Regions from separate parts of the Rhizobium sp. WSM1328 genome, predicted to be linked through region 2. Evidence: riboswitches for the same ligand, from Rfam matches in the RefSeq annotation. Region 2 holds a riboswitch; each other region holds the start of a gene.
The links. A riboswitch is a leader RNA that binds a small molecule or an ion and turns the genes downstream of it on or off. The one in region 2 is predicted to bind cobalamin.
Positions count from the first base shown of each region.

Region 1: another riboswitch for cobalamin. It lies ahead of AC2444_RS17525 (CbtB domain-containing protein); the one in region 2 lies ahead of cobU (bifunctional adenosylcobinamide kinase/adenosylcobinamide-phosphate guanylyltransferase).
Region 3: another riboswitch for cobalamin. It lies ahead of nrdH (glutaredoxin-like protein NrdH); the one in region 2 lies ahead of cobU (bifunctional adenosylcobinamide kinase/adenosylcobinamide-phosphate guanylyltransferase).
Region 4: another riboswitch for cobalamin. It lies ahead of bluB (5,6-dimethylbenzimidazole synthase); the one in region 2 lies ahead of cobU (bifunctional adenosylcobinamide kinase/adenosylcobinamide-phosphate guanylyltransferase).

Region 1 covers NZ_CM172788.1:3,484,280-3,486,473, forward strand. The annotation lists gene AC2444_RS17515 (hypothetical protein) at 1-74, opposite strand, end outside; gene AC2444_RS17520 (CbtA family protein) at 125-871, opposite strand; gene AC2444_RS17525 (CbtB domain-containing protein) at 988-1,197, opposite strand; adenosylcobalamin (AdoCbl) riboswitch at 1,199-1,353, opposite strand; gene AC2444_RS17530 (histidine phosphatase family protein) at 1,431-1,985, shown strand.
Region 2 covers NZ_CM172788.1:2,364,227-2,366,420, forward strand. The annotation lists gene cobW (cobalamin biosynthesis protein CobW) at 1-651, opposite strand, end outside; gene cobU (bifunctional adenosylcobinamide kinase/adenosylcobinamide-phosphate guanylyltransferase) at 656-1,165, opposite strand; cobalamin riboswitch at 1,542-1,938, opposite strand.
Region 3 covers NZ_CM172788.1:3,839,879-3,842,072, reverse strand. The annotation lists gene AC2444_RS19170 (heavy metal translocating P-type ATPase) at 1-738, shown strand, start outside; cobalamin riboswitch at 903-1,128, shown strand; gene nrdH (glutaredoxin-like protein NrdH) at 1,410-1,631, shown strand; gene nrdI (class Ib ribonucleoside-diphosphate reductase assembly flavoprotein NrdI) at 1,641-2,054, shown strand; gene nrdE (class 1b ribonucleoside-diphosphate reductase subunit alpha) at 2,093-2,194, shown strand, end outside.
Region 4 covers NZ_CM172788.1:2,199,410-2,201,603, forward strand. The annotation lists gene AC2444_RS11195 (SDR family NAD(P)-dependent oxidoreductase) at 1-217, opposite strand, end outside; gene bluB (5,6-dimethylbenzimidazole synthase) at 408-1,094, opposite strand; cobalamin riboswitch at 1,137-1,323, opposite strand; gene AC2444_RS11205 (LysR family transcriptional regulator) at 1,376-2,194, opposite strand, start outside.

The DNA of each region.
Region 1 (2,194 bases), 1.1 Mb from region 2:
CCAGCGACCACACAAAAAAACGCGACGGCAGAGAACGCCGTCAACAGCAGTGGTCTGGCTCTGTCGTTTTTCATACTCGCCCGAAAAGTTCAGGGCGCCGGCAAAGCGGCGTCCTTCGATGCGTTCAGTGCAATGCCGTGGCCGGCCGGCCGCGTTCCCCGCCCCCGACCGCAAGCCGCTTTTCCGCCAGCGCTCCGAAGCCGAGGCCGAGCGTTGCCCAGAGGATCACATGCATTCCGAGCGAAGTGGTGCGGAAACGCCAGAGCACCATCGCCGAGAAGTTCTCCGGCACCTCGTTGATCGGCGGCAGCAGATAGAGCACCACGCCGATGAAGACGAGATAGGCGATGCCGGCGATGATCGCGCCGTTCCAGAGACCGAAACGCTCGGACAGGCGGCGCGACAGCGCCACTGCGGCAATCAGCGCCGCAAGCGAGACGACGATCATCAGGAAGAACAGCTCGGTCCTGGCGCCGATCGTATCGGGATTGCCGACTGCCGGCGGGTTGGCCGGATACTTGATCCCGGGAACGAGGACGACCGCCACGAAGGCGGCAATGGCGATGACGGCCGAGGTGCCGCGCGGCGAAAGGCTGCTGAAGCGGCCGTGCACGAAAGCGAAAGCGAGCGCGAAGAGCCCGCCGACGGCGGCGCTGTAGGCCATGACGCCGGTGAAAAGGCCGAGACCGGCCTGTGTGGCGCGGCTGACGATTTCGGGTTCGGCAGCTTCGCCGGCCGCCTGGGCGCTCGCCTCCTCGAAGGCGATCGCCGCATCGACCAGCGGCTCGCCGAACGTATGGGCGAAAGCGAAAACCAGGATGCCAGCAATCAGGCCCGCGAGCATGCCGCGAAGCAAGAGGTTTCCAACCATGTCCGGAACTCCCTTAAGGCACGTCGCGCAAAAGTGTGCCGCGGTTTTGCGATAAAGACATGCGTAAAACAAAAACCTATAGCGCGATGAGCGAATCTGAAAGATCGCGACGCGCTTTAGTGGCAGGGAAAGCCGAGGAGATGGCGGCCGTCATGCACGAATTCGTGCACATACATGCCGTTGAACAGCGCCATTGCGCCTTCCTCGGTGCCGACGAAATAGAGGACGATGAGCATCAGCAGGCCGCCGAAGATCGCCCAGGGCAGGATCTCGCCTACAGGGATCGGCGCCGGTACCGCAACGGGCGCGAAAGTGGTGTCAGACATGTATTCCTCCGGGAATGACGCGTTCAGTCGAAAGAGTGCTTGTGCAGTAGGGTCTGACTTCCAGCGCGAAGAGCTTTCGACACGCTGGTCACAGTGGCGCGACCGCGCCGGACTTACACCGGCTTCCAAACCCGCAACTGCACGGTTATATCTGCACGCCGAAGAGACTGTCAACGAAACTTCACAAGCCGGCGAAGGACGCTGTCGCCGCATTCCGGGAGACAAGAACGACCGTGAACACGCGCCTCACCTGGATCTGCCACGGCGCGACGGCAGCAAGCCGCAAGGCCCTGTTCCCGCTCGACGAACCGCTCGAGGATAAGGCAGTGGAGGAGGCCGGCAGGATGATCCCCCCGCCCCGCGCCGATCGAATTGCCATGAGCCCGGCTTTGCGTGCCCGCCAGACCGCGGAAGCGCTCCGCCTCGAAGCCCGCATAGACCTCGCACTTCGCGACTGCGACCATGGCCGCTGGGCCGGCAGGTCGATCACGACGATCGGGACCGAAGAGCCGGAAAACCTCATGGGCTGGATGAGCGATCCGGAAGGGGCCCCGCATGGCGGCGAGAGCCTTGTTGATCTGCGCACGCGCATCGCCGGCTGGATGGATGAGCAATCGAGCCTCGGCGGCCATGTGATCGCCGTTAGCCACGCGGCCGTCATCCGGGCAGCGATCGTGCATGTACTGCAGGCGCCGCTCTCCTCCTTCTGGCTGAGCGACGTCGAGCCGCTTTCCGTCATCCGCATGACCAGCAACGGACAGCGCTGGTCTCTGCGCTTCCAGCATTAGAGACTGCTGATCTTATCCAGCTTTGCACAAGCAAATCGCGTCATCTATGTTGAACCCGGCTTTGCGGGGACTACTTCCTTGTCCCAAGGAGATGGAAGAATGACATATGATTGGAGTGGCGAGCGCACGCGACGCCTGCGTTTTATGCGTGTCGCCACAGTCACGGTTCTGGTCGGTCTCATCTTCAGCGTTCCGCTGCTGATCGTCAC
Region 2 (2,194 bases):
CTCGCCGTTCCGTGCCTCGATCATGACAGGCTTGCGGGCGGTGCGGGAGGCGACCTCGTCACGCACCCTGATAAGGCCGGCAGCATCGATCAGGTCGGTCTTGTTGAGCACGATGAGGTCGGCGCAGGTGAGTTGGTCCTCGAACAGCTCCTCGATCGGGCTTTCGTGATCGAGCGATTCATCCTCGGCACGGCGCGCATCGACGGCATCATGGTCGTCGGCGAAACGGCCGGCGGCAACCGCAGCGCTGTCGACCACCGTGATGACGCCGTCGACGGTCACCTGCGTGCGGATGTCGGGCCAGTTGAAGGCGGCGACCAGCGGCTGCGGCAGGGCAAGCCCCGAAGTCTCGATGACGATATGGTCAGGACGCTGTTCGCGCTCGAGCAGCTTGGTCATCGTCGGAATGAAGTCATCGGCGACGGTGCAGCAGATGCAGCCATTGGTCAGCTCGATGATATCGTCCTCGGTGCAATTCTCCGCACCGCAGCCCTTCAGCACATCGCCGTCAACGCCGAGATCGCCGAATTCGTTGATGATCAACGCAATCTTCTTGCCGCCGGCATTGGTGAGCAGGTTGCGGATCATCGTCGTCTTGCCGGCGCCGAGAAAGCCGGTGATGACGGTTGCGGGGATCTTCTGCTGGTTCATGGACTTAACCCTTCATTTTCAGCGGCAGGCCTGCCGCGATGAAATAGACTTCGGCGGCCTTCGCCGCGATCGATTGGTGCAGCCGGCCGGCATGATCGCGAAAATCCCGCGCCATGCGATTGTCGGGCACGATGCCGAGACCGACCTCATTGGAAACGAAAACGAGCCGCGCTTTCGCGGCGGGCAGGAAATCGGCAAGGGCGGCGAATTCCGCCGCCATGTTCCGCTCCTCCATCATCAGATTGGTGATCCAGAGCGTCAGACAGTCGATCAGCACGATGCGCCCCGGTCCGTCGATGGCGGTGAGCTTGCCGACAAGATCGAGCGGCTCCTCATGCGTCGTCCAGGACGGACCGCGGTCGACCTTGTGTTGGGCGATGCGCGCCTGCATCTCCTCGTCCCATGCGCGGCCGGTCGCAAGGTAATGGCGGTCGAGTCCGGCGGCCGTCACGAGGTCTTCGGCGAAACGGGATTTGCCGGAGCGTACGCCGCCGAGGATGAAGGTGGCAGTCATGCTCAAACGCCCCTCAGGGAGAGTGCGTAGCCGTGGCTTGTTCCGAGTGCACCTTTCTCGGCTACTGAGGGTGTGACACCCCCCTCTGTCCTGCCGGACATCTCACCCACAAGGGGGGAGATTAAATCGCCGAGAGCTTTTCTCCAAACAATTGATGTAGGGCGACGGTCGTGCTGCTTGCCGATCTCCCTCCTTGTGGGGGAGATGTCCGGCAGGACAGAGGGGGGGACCCAGCATTCGACATAAACGGCCGAAAGCACACCTCTTGCAGCACTGCTTGGAGGCGTCGCGCGCCCTGCACCAGGCCGCGCCGAATTCAATCGTTCAGCCAAGACAACCTCCGTGCTGGCAACGGGCATAGTGCCCAGGTGTGGGCTTCTCGCCCGGCCGCATGGCAGGTCTCCTGGCTCGCGGTTATCGGCCGCGATCGGGGCGGACCGGAAACCGGTCGCCCTGATCGTGCCAGCGGATCATCCTCGCCTTCCCGGCTGCATCAGTGAAAAGGTGGACGATTCGTAGACTTGAGAGGCGTCCGACCCCGGTTGATCACCATGCATATCCAGTGGCTTTTCCGGCATGTCGCCCATCCCGCCCGCTTGCATGATTGCAAGCCGCCGGCCGGAAGGGCTTAGTGCCGGATGGAAGACCCTGACCGCTCTACAGTCGCGGGGTCGGCTGTGATGAAGGCGCCCGGCTTGGGTCCGCCCCGTCACATTCCCTTTTCATCCGGAAGGGCGCAACACCGATCCGGAACCATCCGTTATGTCAGGATGGTCAGTCGACCATCCGTTATCGGGATGGTTAGGCAAGCGCAGGGGTGAAGTCAACCGGCCTTCACGGCTAGGGAATAGCCGGCCGGTTGGAGCGCCCACGCCAACACGACTTACTCTACCTAAAATATCGTCTTTTATCAGAGACTTACGTGATAAATATTTATCCCGCGCTCCGGCTTTTCGCCGCAATTGCGTCGCAAGCGGAGTGCCCGACCATCTCCGCCCTTGACCGGGCCTCTCCCCGCCTAGTTGTCTA
Region 3 (2,194 bases), 1.5 Mb from region 2:
GCCTTCGAGCTGGAAGCGCTGCCGGGCAAGGGCGTCAGCGGCAAAGTCGGTGGTGAGACGCTGGACCTCTTGTCGCCGCCCGCCGCCCGCGAGCGCGGGACGCTCAGTGCTGAACAGGATGCACGCATCTCGGCGTTGAACGACGAGGGCAACAGCGTGTCGGTGCTGCTCGTCAACGGTGTTGTGGCCGGCCTTATCGCCATGCGCGACGAGCCGCGTCAGGATGCCGAGGCCGGGCTCGCTGCCCTCAAATCAGCAGGCGTCAAGGCTATCATGCTGACCGGCGACAACAAGCGGACGGCAGCAGCCGTTGCCGGCATGCTCGGCATCGACTGGCGCGGCGAGATGATGCCGGAGGACAAGCAGCGGGTCGTCGGCGAATTGAAGCGCCAAGGCTTCATCGTCGCCAAGATCGGCGACGGCATCAACGATGCTCCGGCGCTGGCCGCTGCCGATATCGGTATCGCTATGGGCGGCGGCACCGATGTGGCGCTGGAGACGGCGGATGCCGCCGTGCTGCACGGACGCGTTGGCGACGTGGCGCGGATGATCGAACTTTCCAAACTCACGATGCGCAACATCCTGCAGAATATCACCATCGCACTCGGGCTAAAGGCGGTGTTTCTGGTGACGACGATCGCCGGCATTACCGGGCTCTGGCCAGCGATCCTCGCCGATACCGGCGCCACCGTGCTGGTGACGATCAACGCGCTCAGGCTGCTTCGAATAAAAATATGAATGTCGTTTCGGGGAGCCGGCTTCTGCCGGCTCTTTTCTGACGGGTTCTCCACAGCGCTTTTCCGTTAACGCTTCGTTATCCACATCATACACAGTCACGGCGATTCGCTGCCGCCATTGCTGCGCTGCCACAACAACTTGTTGACGTCATCAGCGATTCGCGTACCATATCTAGTGTTCGAGGTTCCGTCGATTCGTGAGGATCGGCGGCTAAGACGGGAATACGGTGCGTTTCGCCATCATGGCGCGGCAATGCCGGAGCTGCCCCCGCAACTGTAAGCGGCGAGCAACTGTCCGATTTCAGGTCACTGGAGCATGATGCTCCGGGAAGGCTGGGGCAGGGTGCTTTGACCCGTGAGCCAGGAGACCTGCCTCGAACGAAACGTCCACGGGCGGGGTGTCCGGAAGGTCGCGTTGCATGGCTGCGGGGAATCTCCGCATCGCGTTTCGCAGGCCCGAGCCTCCGCCCCCGAAACCTTCGCATTGAGCCACTTCGGGGTGAAGTCATGTCAGTATCTCAGTTCAGGCCGCCACCCGCTAGAGGTAGAGGGCGGATCACGCCCAGCGGCTGAACGAGCCGCATCGCTGCAAAATACAGAGTGTTTTCGACGGATATCGCGAGATTTCCGATCGATGTCCTGCGTCCCAATCGCGTCGTCACGAGGAATATCATGACCATCACCGTCTACAGCAAGCCTGCCTGCGTCCAATGCACTGCCACCTACCGCGCCCTCGACCGGTTGGGCGTCGATTATGACATCGTCGATATTTCGCAGAATGCCGAAGCGCTCGATCGGGTCCGCAGCCTCGGCTACATGCAGGCGCCCGTCGTCATCGCCGGCGAGCAGCATTGGGCCGGCTTCCGTCCCGACATGATCAGCGCACTTTCCTGAGGAAAGGCGATGGCTCTGATCGTCTATTATTCCAGCCGGTCCGAGAACACCCATCGGTTCGTCGCCAAGCTCGGACTGCGCGCGGCGCGCATTCCGCCAAATGGCGCAGACGCGTTCCATATCCGCGAACCCTTCGTGCTGATCGTGCCGACCTATAGCGGCGACGGCGGCAAGGGCGCCGTTCCCAAGCAGGTGATCCGTTTCCTCAACGATACGGAAAACCGAGGACACATCCGCGGCGTGATTGCCGCGGGCAACAGCAATTTCGGCGAAACATACGGGCTCGCCGGCGACGTGATCTCAAAGAAGTGCCAGGTGCCTTACCTCTACAGGTTCGAACTGCTGGGCACAGAAGCGGATGTCGCCAACGTCAAACACGGAATGGAACGGTTTTGGACACGGGAATTCTCGAACGCCCTTTGAAAGCAGCGGAAACGCTCGACTACCACGCGCTGAATGCGATGCTGAACCTCTATGACGATCAGGGGCGGATCCAGCTCGACAAGGATCGAATGGCGGCCAAGCAGTATTTCCTGCAGCATGTGAACCAGAACACGGTGTTC
Region 4 (2,194 bases), 160 kb from region 2:
CCGCGTTTTTCACTGATACGGGATCTGCGACATTGACGCCGAAAGCAACCGTGCCGGATCCGAGAGCGGAAGCGCTGTCCTTCGCCATGTTTTCGTTCAGGTCCCAAATGGCCACCTTGCCACCAGACTGGATGACGCGCTCTGCGATCGCGTAGCCGATGCCGCGCGCACCGCCTGTGATTACGATGATGCGTTCCTTCAAGTCGATCATGTTCATTGGGCCGTTATCCTCCGATTGAGCCGCCGATAGCCGAATATCCAATTCCGGGACTTCGCCTTCAGCGTATCGATATGACGGTCAGGAATAAAGACATCTCAGCCTCGCACGGCGTCGGCGATACCGGTTTGCTCACCTTGACTGTCAATGGCGTGACTGTGCGATTGAGGCGATGCTCCACCGCACTGCCCTAGGCGTTCAGTCCCCATCCATCATGAAAGACGAGTTCCTCGAGCGGTAGCCGCTGCCGCCAGCCTTTGACGGAGAGTTCCGGCTCGTCATAGAGCCGGTCGACGAAACCGGCACAGAGCCAGGCGACCACCTCGATATGCTCGGGTATGCCGAGAATGCTCTTCAGATCGCCTTCGCGAAAAATGCTGACCCAACCGATTCCGACCCCTTCCGCCCGCGCCGCAAGCCAGAGATTCTGGATGGCGCAGACGGTCGAGTATGAATCCATCTTCGGATTGTGCGTGCGTCCCAGCACCACGCTACCGCTACGCGTGGGATCGCAGGTCACGCATATGCCGAGCGGCGCCTCCACGATGCCTTCGAGCTTGAGGGCGCGGTAGGCCTGCCGCCGCTCGCCGGCAAACATCAGCGCCGCCTCGTCGTTGGCGCTCGCAAAGGCGTCCCGGACGCGCGCCCGCACAGCGGCACTTTTCACCAGGATGAAATTCCACGGCTGCATGAAGCCGACGGAGGGTGCGTGATGGGCGGCCGTCAGCAGCCGCTGCACAACATCATCAGGCAAAGGATCGGCCAGGAACTGGCTGCGAACGTCGCGCCGCGTCTTGATCGCGTGATAGACGGCCTCGCGTTCGGCCAAGGAAAAACCGGACGCCGCCGAAAGGGCATCCTCATCAAAGGGTCGCATCGTCAAATCCCCAACAACGCAACCGCCCCGCCGTCCGCGCGGATCGGTCTATCTAGCCAGGCCGGTCTTCTGACTCGGCGTCATCCGTCTGCCGCAACCTTCCCGGCAAAAGCCAGTGGCGTGATGAAGCGGCAGGCGTCGGCCTTACAGCGTTGGGCACGTTCCGGCCTTGCACCGGATTCCCGATTCTCCCGCCTTACCGACGGGCACCTGACGGCGCATCTATTTCAGGAAAGCGCGGCGGCGGCAAGCCGCGAGCCGATGTGGCGTTGAAGCCGCGTTCAGTTGGCAGAGGCGCGATGTTCCCTGAACGCCGCAGCCAGGGTTCTGAGCGCCGAGCGCGATCTTGCATCCGTTAGTGTCGAATGCAGGACGATCTCCGACGAGGGCAGCGGCGGCAGGCTGAAGCGCTGACTCACTTCCATCGAGCCCACCGGCGCGAGACGGTGGGAGAATGCCGCGACCGCAAGCCCAGCCGACACCGCCGCCGTCATCACCAGCGAGCCCCCGCCCAGGAAAACCTCGTTCCAGGCGATTCCTGCACCATCGAGCGCGTGGGTAGCGATGTTGTGGACGCCACAAGATGGCGACAGTGCAGCAAGACGCAGCGGCTCACCGCGGCGATACTCGAACTGCGGTGCCGCGAACCACCCGAAATGCTCCGGCCCAAGCACCTCACCGTCACGCCGGTCCTCTTCCCGGCGAATGATCGCCGCATCCAGCTCACCGCGATCGAATGCATCGAGCAACACTCGAGAATTGTCGAGCCGCACCTCGATCGTCAGCCCTGGATCGTGAGCGCTGAGACGCGCCAGAATCGTCGGAACCTCCGGCCCCGCCACATGCGCGGCGATGCCGAGCGTGAAGTGCCGGCTTGTCGAGGAAAGGGCTGCGACCGCACGATCATGGGCGCCGATGAAATCCCGCGCGGATTGAAGAAAGACCGCGCCCTGCGCCGATAGGCGCACCAAGCGCGGGGTCCGCTCGATCAGCCTGTGGCCGAGACGCTCCTCCAGCCGCTTCAACTTGACGCTGATTGCCGCCTGAGTGCTGCCTAACGCCTCGGCGGCGCGGGTGAAGCTCTGCAGCTCGGCAATGGT